Regions from separate parts of the Hydrogenophaga luteola genome, predicted to be linked through region 1. Evidence: predicted binding sites of a transcription regulator. Region 1 holds the regulator's gene; each other region holds the start of a gene.
What was found. The regulator LexA, encoded in region 1, represses DNA repair genes until DNA is damaged. The targets are predictions, from matches to a motif close to ACTGTATNNNNATACAGT.
Positions count from the first base shown of each region.

Region 2: a site for LexA is predicted at 2,048-2,065, ahead of imuA (translesion DNA synthesis-associated protein ImuA). Genes of this name have one in related genera too.
Region 3: a site for LexA is predicted at 2,004-2,021, ahead of ACFOPI_RS07655 (DNA topoisomerase IV subunit B). Genes of this name have one in related genera too.

Region 1 is NZ_JBHRXX010000009.1:435,261-439,594, reverse strand. It holds gene adk (adenylate kinase) at 1-202, shown strand, start outside; gene ACFOPI_RS20890 (asparaginase) at 278-1,243, opposite strand; gene lexA (transcriptional repressor LexA) at 1,334-2,014, shown strand; gene ACFOPI_RS20880 (hypothetical protein) at 2,147-2,497, shown strand; gene ACFOPI_RS20875 (D-2-hydroxyacid dehydrogenase family protein) at 2,545-3,552, shown strand; gene ACFOPI_RS20870 (hypothetical protein) at 3,625-4,334, opposite strand, start outside.
Region 2 is NZ_JBHRXX010000007.1:116,890-121,223, forward strand. It holds gene ACFOPI_RS15220 (metallophosphoesterase) at 1-964, shown strand, start outside; gene rpoH (RNA polymerase sigma factor RpoH) at 974-1,930, opposite strand; gene imuA (translesion DNA synthesis-associated protein ImuA) at 2,068-2,853, shown strand; gene ACFOPI_RS15235 (Y-family DNA polymerase) at 2,798-4,105, shown strand; gene ACFOPI_RS15240 (error-prone DNA polymerase) at 4,217-4,334, shown strand, end outside.
Region 3 is NZ_JBHRXX010000002.1:806,912-811,245, forward strand. It holds gene ACFOPI_RS07640 (class I SAM-dependent methyltransferase) at 1-517, opposite strand, end outside; gene ACFOPI_RS07645 (hypothetical protein) at 517-645, opposite strand; gene ACFOPI_RS07650 (MFS transporter) at 642-1,886, opposite strand; gene ACFOPI_RS07655 (DNA topoisomerase IV subunit B) at 2,053-4,020, shown strand; gene ACFOPI_RS07660 (lytic transglycosylase domain-containing protein) at 4,020-4,334, shown strand, end outside.

The DNA of each region.
Region 1 (4,334 bases):
GCTGATCCAGCGCGACGATGACAAGGAAGAGACCGTCAAGAAGCGTCTGGAGGTGTACAGCGCCCAGACCCGTCCGCTGGTTGACTACTACAGCCAATGGGCAAAATCGGATCCGGCCGCCGCCCCCAAGTACCGCGCCATCAGCGGCACAGGCTCGGTCGACGAGATCACCGCCCGAGCGTTTCAGGCACTGGCCGCCTGAAGCACCGCCCGCTCATCCTGCAAACCCGGCACGAACTGCCGGGTTTCTTTTTTGTCGTTGCACCTGGCTGGCTGGTCAGGGCCCCAGCAACGAGAGCGCGAGTGCCAGCCGCGCCTTCACAGGGGATAGTCCGTTGGAGTCGGGCATGGGATTGGCCTTGTCCGGAATCACACGCCCGCGGGGGCAGCGCGTGGCCCTGACCACCCTCACACCACTGGCCATGGCCTCCGCCAGGGCCGACGCCAGCGACTGGTGAACCGTACCGTTGCCGGTGGCCGCCACCACAATGCCCTGCGGACGCAGGGCTGGTTCCGCGTGCAGCAGCGCGCGAACGACGGAGCCGTCGGCATCGGCGTGGCTGGTCACCAGCTGGACACGTGGCAGCGCATCGGCCCGCAGCACCCGCGCCAGAAGCGCCTCCGAACGCTCGGCGTTCGGGTGGTTTGCGGGAGGATGGAACCACCGGACCTCGCCTTCCTCCACACACGCCTGAGGGCCGGCGTCGCCCGAATCGAACGCATCCACACGGTAGCTGTGAACCTTGGTCAAGTGCTCGGGCGCATGCACCTGCCCCGCACAAACCACCACACACCCTTCGACCTCGGGATGACCCGCCACGGTCACTGCGTCCAGCAGGTTCTGCGGCCCGTCTGGCACCAGCGCGGTGGCAGGGCGCATCGCGCAGGTGAACACCACCGGCTTACGGGGTTGCAGCACCGTATGGATGAAAAAGGCTGTTTCTTCGAGTGTGTCGGTACCGTGTGTGACGACGACGCCAGCCACCTCATCGCGGGCAAGGTGGTGAGAGAGCCGAAGCAACAGCCGCTTCCAAAGGCCGAAGTGCATGTCCTTGCTGTCCACTTGTTCCACCTGCTCCACCTCCAGAGGCACGCTTTGCAGCGCCGGCACGCCCGCCAGCAGATCTTCCACACGAACCTGCCCCGCCACGTATCCCACGTTGTCACCAGACCGGGCGGCCCGCCCGGCGATCGTGCCGCCAGTCCCCAGGATCACGCAAAGGCTTCTGTTGTTGTCGTTCACTTGCCAAGTCTCCAAAACTGTTTAAAAATACAGATACTGGATATGCAAACAGCCTACCCAGCAGCCCGCCCGCCACATCACGAGGTTGACATGATCGAGTCGTTCCCGCCCAAGCTTACGGCCCGCCAGCAGCAAATCCTGGAGTTGATCCAGAACGCCATAGCCCGCACGGGCGCCCCGCCCACCCGTGCAGAAATTGCGACCGAGCTCGGCTTCAAGTCGGCCAATGCAGCCGAGGAGCACCTTCAGGCACTCGCTCGCAAAGGCATGATCGAATTGGTCAGCGGCACCTCGCGAGGGATCCGTCTTCGCAGCAGTGACTTGCAGGCCATCAATGATCAACGGGCGCAGCAGCTTACACTGCCGATGCCCGGCCTTTCGCAGCTCATGCTGCCCCTGATCGGGCGGGTGGCGGCCGGCTCCCCGATCCTCGCGCAGGAGCACGTCGACCAGACCTACCACGTCGAGCGTAGCCTGTTCCAGCGCACCCCCGACTATCTGCTGCGCGTGCGCGGCATGTCCATGCGTGACGTCGGCATTCTTGACGGCGACCTGCTGGCGGTGCAGTCCAGCAAGGACGCCAAGAATGGACAGATTGTGGTGGCCAGGCTCGGTGACGACGTGACCGTCAAGCGCTTCATGCGCCGCGACCATCAAATCGAGCTGCACGCGGAAAACCCCGACTACAAAACCATCGTGGTGCAACCGGGTGAACCATTCGAGATCGAAGGCCTCGCTGTGGGCCTGATTCGCAACAGCTTCCAAATCTGACCCGCTGGGTCGGTGCTGCCCTCGCAGGTGGCGGGCGTTTTGTCAGGACAGCACACCGTCTATGGCAAACCCTGCGAGTGTGGCTCTTCCGAATCAATCCTGCCTGTGTCCAACCCCTCCCCGGAGTTTCACATGGGAATCCGCATCACCTCCAAGACCTGGCGCGCACCGCTGCAGTTGATCGACAGCTGGCTGCCGTCCCCTCTGTGCCCCTACAAGACCCGCAAACCGCTACCAGCACTGATGCAGCGGTTTGTCAGGGCCGGGTGGTTGGCCAACAGGCAACCAAAGCAGTCGCTGCCAGTCTCTCCTACCGCTTCCATGGCCGAGGTTTCGCGCCCCTCACGACCTGCAACCATCCGCCTGAAGCACGCCAGCCCACCGGATCGAAACGCCTGCCTGGTCATTTCAGGGCGCATGGCCGATGTCTGCGCCGAACTGGACCGCCTGGCCGCTCTGGAGCACCGCACCGAACCCGCCTGACAGCGCAAAGGCTGAACAGAATGCTCATGGCGGCACAATAGTGCCCCATGAACATTGTGATATTGGACGACTATCAGGACGCCGTCCGAAAGCTGGATTGCGCAGCGCGCCTCGACCCCTATCCTGCCAAAGTCTTCACCAACACGGTCAAGGGAGTCGGGCAACTGTCCATACGGTTGCGGGATGCCGACATCGTGGTCCTGATACGGGAAAGAACCCCCATATCCCGCCAATTGGTTGACAAGCTGCCTCGCCTGAAACTCATTGCGCAGACCGGGCGTATCGGCGGCCACATTGACGTCAATGCCTGCACCGAACGTGGCATCGCCGTGGCCGAAGGTAAAAGCTCCCCGATCTCCACCGCTGAACTCACATGGGCGCTGGTCATGGCGTCGATGCGACGCATCCCCCAGTATGTGGCAAGCCTCAAGCACGGCGCGTGGCAACAGTCAGGACTGAAGTCATCGTCCATGCCTGCCAACTTCGGCCTGGGTATGGTTCTTCACGGCAAGACACTTGGCTTGTGGAGCTATGGCCGCATCGGCAAGCTGGTCGCGGCCTATGGCAAGGCCTTCGGCATGCAGGTGCTGGTCTGGGGTGGCGAAGAGTCCTGCCAGCAGGCAGTTGCCGATGGCTTCGAAGTCGCAGGCAGCCGCGAAGATCTCTTTGAACGCTCGGATGTGCTCAGCCTCCATCTTCGACTCAGCGACCGCAGCGCGGGCTGTGTCACGCTAGAGGATCTTTCTCGCATGAAGCCGACCGCCTTGCTGGTCAATACATCGAGAGCCGAACTGATCGAAGCCGAGGCCCTACTCACCGCATTGAACCGTGGCCGCCCCGGCATGGCGGCCATTGATGTGTTTGAGTCTGAGCCGATCCTTCAAGGACATGCGTTGCTCAGGCTAGAGAACTGCATCTGCACACCTCACATCGGCTACGTCGAACTCAACAACTATGAGACGCTGTTCTCGGCGGCCTTCGACAACGTGGTCAATTTCATCAAGGGGACACCCACCAACATCGTCAACCCAGGCGCCCTGCAGGTGCGGCGCTGACCCAAAGGCTCCGCAGCCCTCCCACAAAAAAAGCCAGAACGCGTCTGGCTTTTTTGTTGAACGAACTGCTTTTCATTTGGACTGTGTGTCCTTGCCTGGTTGTATGTCCCCATCATCGGGTGGCATGAAGTCCAGAACTTCAAAATCGATCAGGTTGCCCATGTCTGCGGACTCTGCAGCGGACATACCTGCCGATAGCGCAGGCTTGGCTGTGGGCTCCACCGGTACCGCCACATCCGGCAGTGAGGCCTCGAACGCCGACGCATCGTGCAGCGCATCCAGGTCAATGTCCAGACCCAGCCGGGGAGATGCGTGGGGGATTTCGTCCATCGGTTCGGTCACCCGTTCGGATGCAGCCGCTGCGGCCGCAGCAGCGGCCATCTTCGGTCCTGCGGCCTTGAGCGGACGAATCGCCGTGTGCTGGAAGTCCGAAGAAGGGGTGCTCGAATCGCGCTGGATCACATCCTTCGCGATGGCGTGAAGCAGCAGAAGCTCTCGGTACGCTTCGAGATCGAAGACCTCCGATTCGGGATCGGTCGCATCCTTGAAAATGGACTTCTCGATGACATCCAGCACCTTGGGCTGAGGCCACAGGGCCTGTATCCGCCCGAATGCTGTTTCGTAGGCTTCCAGACCCCGGTTGGAGTCGCTGTACTGGTCAAACGGCGGTGCACTCGCGTTGAACTGGTGGTTGAACTCTTCGCGCAGCTTTTCGTACTCGTCGCGCCGCCCCAACCGGTGGTAGAGCTTGAAGAGGTCGAGATAGGCAAGCGCACTGGGCT
Region 2 (4,334 bases), on a different contig from region 1:
GGCCATCACGGCCTGGGACCATGCGGGCCGCTGGCACACGCCGCGGTTGGAGGCGCGCAATTTCGTCATGCTCTGGCTCTACTGGGCGCCGCGCCTGGCGGGGCTGCCGCTGCTGGTGGGCCTGTGGCTGCGCTGGCGCATCGAGCGCGGCGCGCGCCGCTGGCGCCATCCGGTGTATGCGCTGTTGGTGCTGGTGGGCCTGTGGTCGTCTTGGATCGAGCCTTACTGGATCCGCGTGCGCCACACCACCCTGTCCGGAATTCCGGCCGAAGCACAGCCGCTGAAGTTGGCGCTGGTCGCCGACATCCACTGGGGACTGTTCTTTCGCGACCGGCAACTGGACGACCTGGTCGACCGGCTCAACGCGATGGACGTGGATGCGGTGATCGTCGCGGGCGACTGGACCCACGAGCCGACGCAGGACCTGCGTGCGGGCTTCGCACCGCTTGCGCGCCTGCGCCACCCGGTTTGGGGCGTGCTGGGCAATCACGATGTGCAGGCGCCCGGGCCGGAACTCACCGCGCCCCTGCGCGAAGCGCTGACGCAGCACGGCGTACGCCTGATCGAAGGGCAGGCTGTGCCCTGGAAGGGCTGGGAGCTGGTGGGGCTGGACGACCAGTGGGGCGGGCGGCCTCAGCAGCAAATTGAGCGACTCTGGCCAGGCGGCCTCAATAACGACTCATCGCGGCGGCTGGTGGTGGTGCACCAACCCGACACCGTGGCGCTGCTGCCGAAGGGCGCGGCGTTCCTCTCCATGGCCGGGCACACTCATGGTGGGCAGATCTGGATTCCCGGTTTTTCGCCCTGGTTCCTGCGGAAGACCAACTCCCTGCAGCCCTGGTGGAACGGGCTGTACGGCACAAGGGCCGGGCAGCTGCTGGTGACGCCCGGTGTGGGCACCATCGGCTTGCCGGCCCGGCTGGGCGTGCGGCCGACCATCGACCGCATCGATCTCGTGCGCTGAGCCGGCGGCTCAGGCGAATTCGGCCAGGGCCTTGCGCATCTTCTTCATGGCCGCCACCTCGATCTGGCGGATGCGCTCGGCGCTCACGCCGTATTCGGCCGCCAGTTCGTGCAGCGTCATGCCGCCCGAACCGTCGTCGTTCACCTTGAGCCAGCGTTCGGTCACGATGCGGCGCGAACGGTCGTCGAGCTCGCCCATGGCCTGCGCGATGCCTTCGGTGGCCAGCACATCGCGCTGGGCCGATTCGATCATCGCAGTCGGCTCGTGGTTGGCATCGGCCAGCCAGGCGATCGGGCCATAGGTTTCTTCACCATCGTCGGCGGGCGAGGGGTCGAGCACCACGTCACCACCGGACAGGCGCGTTTCCATCTCGCGCACTTCCTCGGGCTTGACCTTGAGGTCGCGCGCGACCACATCGATCTCGCTGTCCGACAGGGCCTCGCGGTGGGTGTCGCCTTCGGTGGCCTCGGCACGGAAGCCCTGCTTCATCGAGCGCAGGTTGAAGAACAGCTTGCGCTGGGCTTTGGTCGTGGCGACCTTGACCATGCGCCAGTTCTTCAGGATGTATTCGTGGATCTCGGCCTTGATCCAGTGGATTGCGTAACTCACCAGGCGCACGCCCTGGTCGGGGTCGAAGCGCTTGACGGCCTTCATCAGGCCGACGTTGCCTTCCTGGATCAGGTCGCCGTGCGGCAGGCCGTAGCCCAGGTACTGGCGGGCGATGGACACCACCAGGCGCAGGTGCGACATCACCAGTTGGCCGGCAGCTTCCAGGTCGTTGTGATCGCGCAGGCGGCGGGCGGCCGACTGCTCTTCTTCGAGCGTCAGCAGTGGCATGCGGTTGACCGCCGAGATGTACGCGTCCAGATTGCCCAGCGGCGGCAGCGTCAGCGAACGGCTCCACGGGCTGGCGACGGCCAGCGTGGTGGTCGGCAGGGCGGCGGGGGCGAGCAGGGTGGTGGACATGTGAAGAACCTCCTCAGGTGGTCTTGCGGAAATGTTAGCACTCTCTATGAGCGAGTGCTAATTGAATGGTTCCATGACCGTGATATCCGGGGGTGGACAATCGGTCCGTTTTCTTTTACTGTACATAAAAACAGTATTTGAGCCTTGCCACCACCATGCCTGCCCCGTTCATCCGCCCGTCCGGCGATCTGCCGGCCAGCCTGTCCGCCCTCGTCTGGCGCGGCGACGCGCTGGGCCGGCCGGTCACGGCCAGCTGCGCCAGCGGATTCGGGGCGCTGGACGCGGCCCTGCCGGGCGGGGGCTGGCCCGGTTTCGGGCTGACCGAGCTGTTGCTGAGCCCGGCGGGTACCTTGGAGTTCCGCCTGCTGGGGCCGGCGCTGGGCCGGGTCTGTGCCGTCGGGCGTGAAGTGGTGCTGGTCGGGCCACCGCATCTGCCGCACCTGCCGGGCCTGCTGCCGCATGGCGTGACAGCCCGGCAGCTGGTCTGGGTGCAGGCCGACACGCCGGCCGAGCGCCTCTGGGCCACCGAACAGCTGGTCAAGGCCGGCAGCTGCGGGGCGGTGCTGGCCTGGCTGCCCCAGGCACGGCCGGCGCAGCTGAGGCGCCTGCAGGTGCTGGCCAGTGACCACGAAGGCCCGGTGTGGCTGTGCCGGCCGGCCGTCGCAGCCCGCGAATCCTCGGCGGCATCCCTGCGCCTGCTGGTGCGTCCGGGTGCTGGCTGGGCTTTGTCGGTCGACGTGATCAAGCGCAAGGGGCCGCCGCTGGCGCGCACCCTGCACCTGCCGGCGGTGCCGGCCGGGCTGTCGGCAGTGCTGCCGCCCCGGCTGCTGAACCTGGGCCAGACGGCCGTTTCCCGTGAGGCCGACCATGCTGTGGTCCGCGCTCCGACGCCCGAGCACCGACGACCCGCCGTCCCCCACTGACGCGGCGCTGCAGGCGCTGGCGGTCTGGGCGCTGCAGTTCACGCCCCGTGTCGCCGTCGCCGAAGAGGCCGTGTTGCTGGAAGTGGCGGCGAGCCTGCGTCTGTTCGGCGGGCGGGCGGCGCTGCGCGAGCGGCTCTGGGGCGGAGCGCAGGAACTGGGCGCAGTGGCCCTGGCCTGGGCGCCCAACGCCCGGGCGGCGCTGGCGCTGGCGCGGGCGGGGGTGGAAGACGGCGTGTCGGCGCCGCTGGAGCGCGTGCTGGACGCGCTGCCGATGGCGACCCTGAGCGCCGTGCGGCCGCACCTGCCGATCCTGGCGCGCATCGGCTGTCGCACCCTGGGCGATCTGCGCCGGCTGCCGCGTGCCGGACTGGCGCGGCGTTTCGATGCGGCCTTGCTGGCGGCGCTGGACCAGGCCTATGGCCGTGCCCCCGAGACGCATGTCTGGGTCATGCTGCCCGCGGTGTTCGACGCCCGGCTGGAGCTGCCGCACCGGGTCGAGGACGCGGGGACCCTGACCTTCGGGGCGCACCGCCTGCTGCTGCAGCTCTCGGCCTGGCTGGCCGCACGCCACAGCGGCGTGACCGCCTTCACCCTGCACTGGGCGCACGACGCCATGCGGTCGCGCGGCGCGGGCGAGGGCGGGCAGCTGACGGTGCGCACTGCCGAGCCCACGCGCGAAGTGGGGCACCTCTCGCGGCTGCTGGCCGAGCACCTGGCGCAGGTGGTGCTGGCTGCCCCGGTCGGCGACCTGCGGCTGACGGCCGAGGGGGTGGTGCCGCTGGCGCCCCGGAGCGCATCGTGGTTGCCCGACGAAGCCCATGGCCAGGAGCCGCTGCCCCAGGTGCTGGAGCGGCTGGCGGCGCGGCTGGGTGAGGACCGGGTGGTTCGGCCGCTGCTGTGCGAGGACCACCGGCCCGAGGCGATGGAGTGCTGGCAGCCGGCGGCGCAGGTCTTGCCGCGCGAGGCCTGGCCGGTGGCGCCCGCCGGGCCGCAGCCGACCTGGATGCTGCAGCAGCCACTGAAGCTGCTGGTGCGCCAGCACCGGCCGCTCTACCAGGGCGAACTGCAGCTGCTGCTGGGACCGCAGCGAGTGGAGGGGGGCTGGTGGGACCGTGACGAGGCCACTGGCCGCACCCGCCACGCGGTACGCGACTACTGGGTCGCCCAGTCGCCGCTGGCGGGTGTGCTGTGGGTGTTCCAGACGAGGCTGGCCGACGAGCCGGCCTGGTATCTCCATGGTGTGTTCGCTTAACCCCCACGCTCCGCCGCTGCGCGGGTCGCTGCCCCAGCACCGGGGAGGGACCCGGTGCCTCCCGGGTCCGGGGGCTGATCCGGCTTGGGGCGGCCCGGCGCCGGATCGGCCATGAAGATGTCCCTGCCCGACTACGCCGAGCTGCTGTGCTGCTCCAACTTCAGCTTCCTGCGCGGTGCCAGCCACGCCGAGGAGCTGGTGGCGCGCGCCAAGGCCATGGGCTACACCG
Region 3 (4,334 bases), on a different contig from region 1:
CTGCGTCGGACGGGCGTTTTCGCAGGGCCGCGATGCGCTGTACGAAGCGCTCCGGGTGGTCGCAGAAGCCGTTTTCATAGGCGACCACGTGCAGGCCGGCGCAGGCCTGCAGCAGCTCACCCGGCTGCAGCAGGAAGTCGGGCCGCGAGGGGCGTCCCACCGATTCGTTACCGGTTGCAAAGGTCTCGTAGATCAGCACGCCACCCTCGGCCACGCTGTCCACGATCACGGGCAGGAGCGCGCGCCAGAGGTAGTTGGTCACCACCACGGCGTCGAAGCGTTGTCCTTCGAAGGGCCAAGGGCCGTTCTCGATGTCTGCCTGCACCACCCACCCGGCGCCGGCCGCTGCTGCCACGGCGCTGGGGTCCCGGTCCACGCCGGTCACCGGATGACCGTGGCCGGCGAACCAGCGCAGATGCCGTCCCTGTCCGCAGGCCACGTCCAGTACGGTGCCGCCGACCGGCACCAGGTGCGACCAGCGTTGCACCCAGGAGGAGGGCGACTCCGTGCCGTGCATCAGAAACAGCTCCAGAGCTGGTCGGCCAGATTCACCAGGAAGTCGGGGCGGCGGTAGAGCATGAGCGTGCCCAGGAGGGCCAGGGCGACGGCGGCCCAGACCAGTGCCCGAGCGGCCAGCGGCTTCACGCAGCGGCCCCCATACGCTGCGGGCCGCGCTCGATGGCCGACTCGCGGACCGGCAAGTTCACCAGGGCCGCGAACACGCCCAGCGCGATGGCGATGTACCAGACGATGTCGTAGCTGCCGGTCCGGTCGTAGAGCACGCCACCCAGCCACACGCCCATGAAGCTGCCGATCTGGTGGCTGAAGAACACGAAGCCGCCCAGCATGGACATGTGGGCCACGCCGAAGATCTGGGCCAGCACCGCGTTGGTCGGCGGCACCGTCGAGAGCCAGAGCACGCCCATCACGGCGGAGAAGACATAGACGCTTATGGGCGTGAGCGGCGCCCAGAGGAAGATCACGATGGCGACCGAGCGCGCCAGATAGATGAACGCCAGGATGTGGCGCTTGGCCAGACGCTGTCCCAGCGCGCCGGCGGCGTAGGTGCCGATGACGTTGAACAGGCCGATGATGGCCAGCGCGTAGCTGGCCACCTGGGGCGAGAGGCCGTGGTCCTTGAGGTAGCTGGGCATGTGCACACCGATGAAGACCACCTGGAAGCCGCACACGAAATAGCCCGCCATCAGCAGCTGGAAGCTGCGGTAGCCGAAGGCCTCGCGCAGCGCTTGGCCGATGGTCTGTTCGCGCTTTGGCGCAGCGCCACCCGTGAAGCCCGGTTCGCGCAGGAACAGCGCCAGCGGCATGATCAGCAACACCGCGGCGCCGAGGACAAGCAAGGCCTGTTGCCAGCCGAAGCCCGAGATCAGCCAGCCTTCCACTGGCACCATCAGGAACTGGCCAAAGGAGCCGGCCGCCGCAGCCACGCCCATGGCCCAGGAGCGGCGCTCGGCCGGGATCTGGCGGCCGATGACGCCGTAGACCACGGCATAGGTGGTGCCGGCCTGGGCTGCGCCGATCAGCAGGCCAGCGGTCAGCATGAACACGAACGGGGTGGGTGAGAGTGCCATGCCGGCCAGGCCCAGCGCGTACAGCACCGCGCCCCCCAGCAGCACCCGGAACGCGCCGAAGCGGTCGGCCGCCATGCCGGCGAAGATGCCGAACAGGCCCCAGGCCAGGTTCTGGATGGCCAGCGCGAAGGAAAAACCTTCCCGGGTCCAGCCCATGTCCTGGGTGATCGGCTGCAGCCAGAGCCCGAAACCGTGGCGCACCCCCATGGAAAGGGTGACGATGGCGGCGCCGCAGATCAGCACCTGTGCGGCGGACAGGCGCGCCGGTGACATGGGTATGGGGGAAGCTGAGGACATCCCGGCACTGTAGCGAATCCGGCTTTGCCGAAGGCGTCGCAAGGTAGACGCTGGCCCGTGAAATTTCTCCCGCCGATTGATGCGTGCAAGGCATCGAAGGAAAAACCGGGTCTTTGATCTGTATTTGTATACAGGCTTTTGAAGGGCCGCACCTTACAATTTCCCGATGGCAACCCAATCGAACGAGTATTCCGAAGGCTCCATCCGCGTCCTCAAGGGTCTGGAGCCGGTCAAACAGCGGCCGGGCATGTACACCCGCACCGACAACCCGCTGCACATCATTCAAGAGGTGCTGGACAACGCGGCCGACGAGGCGCTGGCGGGCTTCGGCAAGAAGATCAAGGTCACGCTGCACACCGACGGTTCGGTGAGCGTGGAAGACGACGGCCGCGGCATTCCCTTCGGCCTGCACCCCGAAGAAAAGGCGCCCGTGGTCGAACTGGTGTTCACCCGCCTGCACGCCGGCGGCAAGTTTGACAAGGGCAAGGGCGGCGCCTACAGCTTCTCCGGCGGTCTGCACGGCGTGGGTGTGAGCGTGACCAACGCGCTGTCCACCCGGCTGGAGGTCACCTGTTTCCGCGACGGCCAGGTGGCGAAGCTGGCCTTTGGCGCCGGCGACGTGATCGAGCCGCTGGTGGTGACGCCAAAGGGCGAGGGCGACCGCAAGCAGGGCACCACGGTGCGCGCCTGGCCCGACGCCAAGTACTTCGATTCAGCCGTGCTGCCGCTTGGCGAGCTGACGCACCTGCTGCGCAGCAAGGCGGTGCTGATGCCCGGCGTGCAGGTCACGCTGGTGAACGAAAAGACCAAAGACACCCAGACCTGGCAGTACAAAGGCGGCCTGCGCGACTACCTGGCGCAGACGCTGACCACTGACCCGGTGATACCGCTGTTCGAGGGCGAAGGCTACGCCGATGCCAAGGACGACAGCTTCGCCGATGGCGAAGGGGCGGCCTGGGCCGTTGCTTTCACCGAAGACGGTGCGCCGGTGCGCGAGAGCTACGTCAACCTGATTCCCACCAGTGCCGGCGGCACGCACGACAGCGGCCTGCGCGACGGCCTGTTCCAGGCCGTCAAAGCCTTCATCGAGATGCACGCGCTGCTGCCCAAGGGCGTGAAGCTGCTGCCCGAGGATGTGTTCGCCCGCGCCAGTTACGTGCTCAGCGCCAAGGTGCTGGACCCGCAGTTCCAGGGCCAGGTGAAAGAGCGCCTGAACTCGCGCGACGCGGTGCGCCTGGTCGGCGGCTTCGTGCGCCCGGCGCTCGAACTCTGGCTCAACCAGCACGTGGACTACGGCAAGAAGCTGGCCGAACTCGCCATCAAGGCGGCGCAGAGCCGCCAGAAGGCCGGCCAGAAGGTCGAGAAGCGCAAGGGCTCGGGCGTGGCCGTGCTGCCGGGCAAGCTGACCGACTGCGAAAGCCGCGACATCGCGCACAACGAACTCTTCCTGGTCGAGGGCGACTCGGCCGGCGGCAGCGCCAAGATGGGCCGCGACAAGGAATGCCAGGCCGTGCTGCCGCTGCGCGGCAAGGTGCTCAACACCTGGGAGGTCGAGCGCGACCGCCTGTTTGCCAACACCGAAATCCACGACATCTCGGTCGCCATCGGCGTCGACCCGCATGGCCCGCTGGACACGCCCGACCTGAGCGGCCTGCGCTACGGCAAGGTCTGCATCCTTTCGGACGCCGACGTCGACGGCTCGCACATCCAGGTGCTGCTGCTCACCCTGTTCTTCCGCCACTTCCCCAAGCTCATCGAGGCCGGCCATGTGTACGTGGCGCGCCCGCCGCTGTTCCGGGTGGATGTGCCGGCGCGCGGCAAGAAGCCCGCTGCCAAGCAGTACGCGCTGGATGAGGGCGAGCTGCACGCCATCCTGGACAAGGCCGAGAAAGACGGCGTGAACCGCGAGAAGTGCCAGATCAGCCGCTTCAAGGGGCTGGGCGAGATGAACGCCGAGCAGCTCTGGGACACCACGCTCAACCCCGACACCCGCCGTCTGCTGCAGGTCACGCTGGGTGCGATGGACTTTGCCGCCACCGAGGCCCTGATCACACGACTGATGGGTAAAGGCGAAGCCGCCGCGCGCCGCGAACTCATGGAACTCCACGGTGACTCCGTGGAGGTGGATGTGTGATGCCCTGTCTGGCCCAGACCTTCGGCGGCGTCCTGCTGGCGGTGGCGCTGGCCGGGTCTGCGCACGCCGAAATCTGGGCCTACCGCGACAAGAACGGTGTCACGCATTACTCCGACCGCCCGCTCAACGCCCGCTACGAGCTGCTGTACCGCGGCTCCAGCATGGGCGGACCGATCGCCAGACCGGGCAGCGGTGGCAGCCGTCCCGCGCTTTCCTCGGCGTCGGCGGTCACCCGCATGGAGCTGTCTACCCGCTTCAAGGCGGTGCGCCACCTGATCCGCGAGGCGGCGAGCCAGCACGGCCTGGAGTTCGAG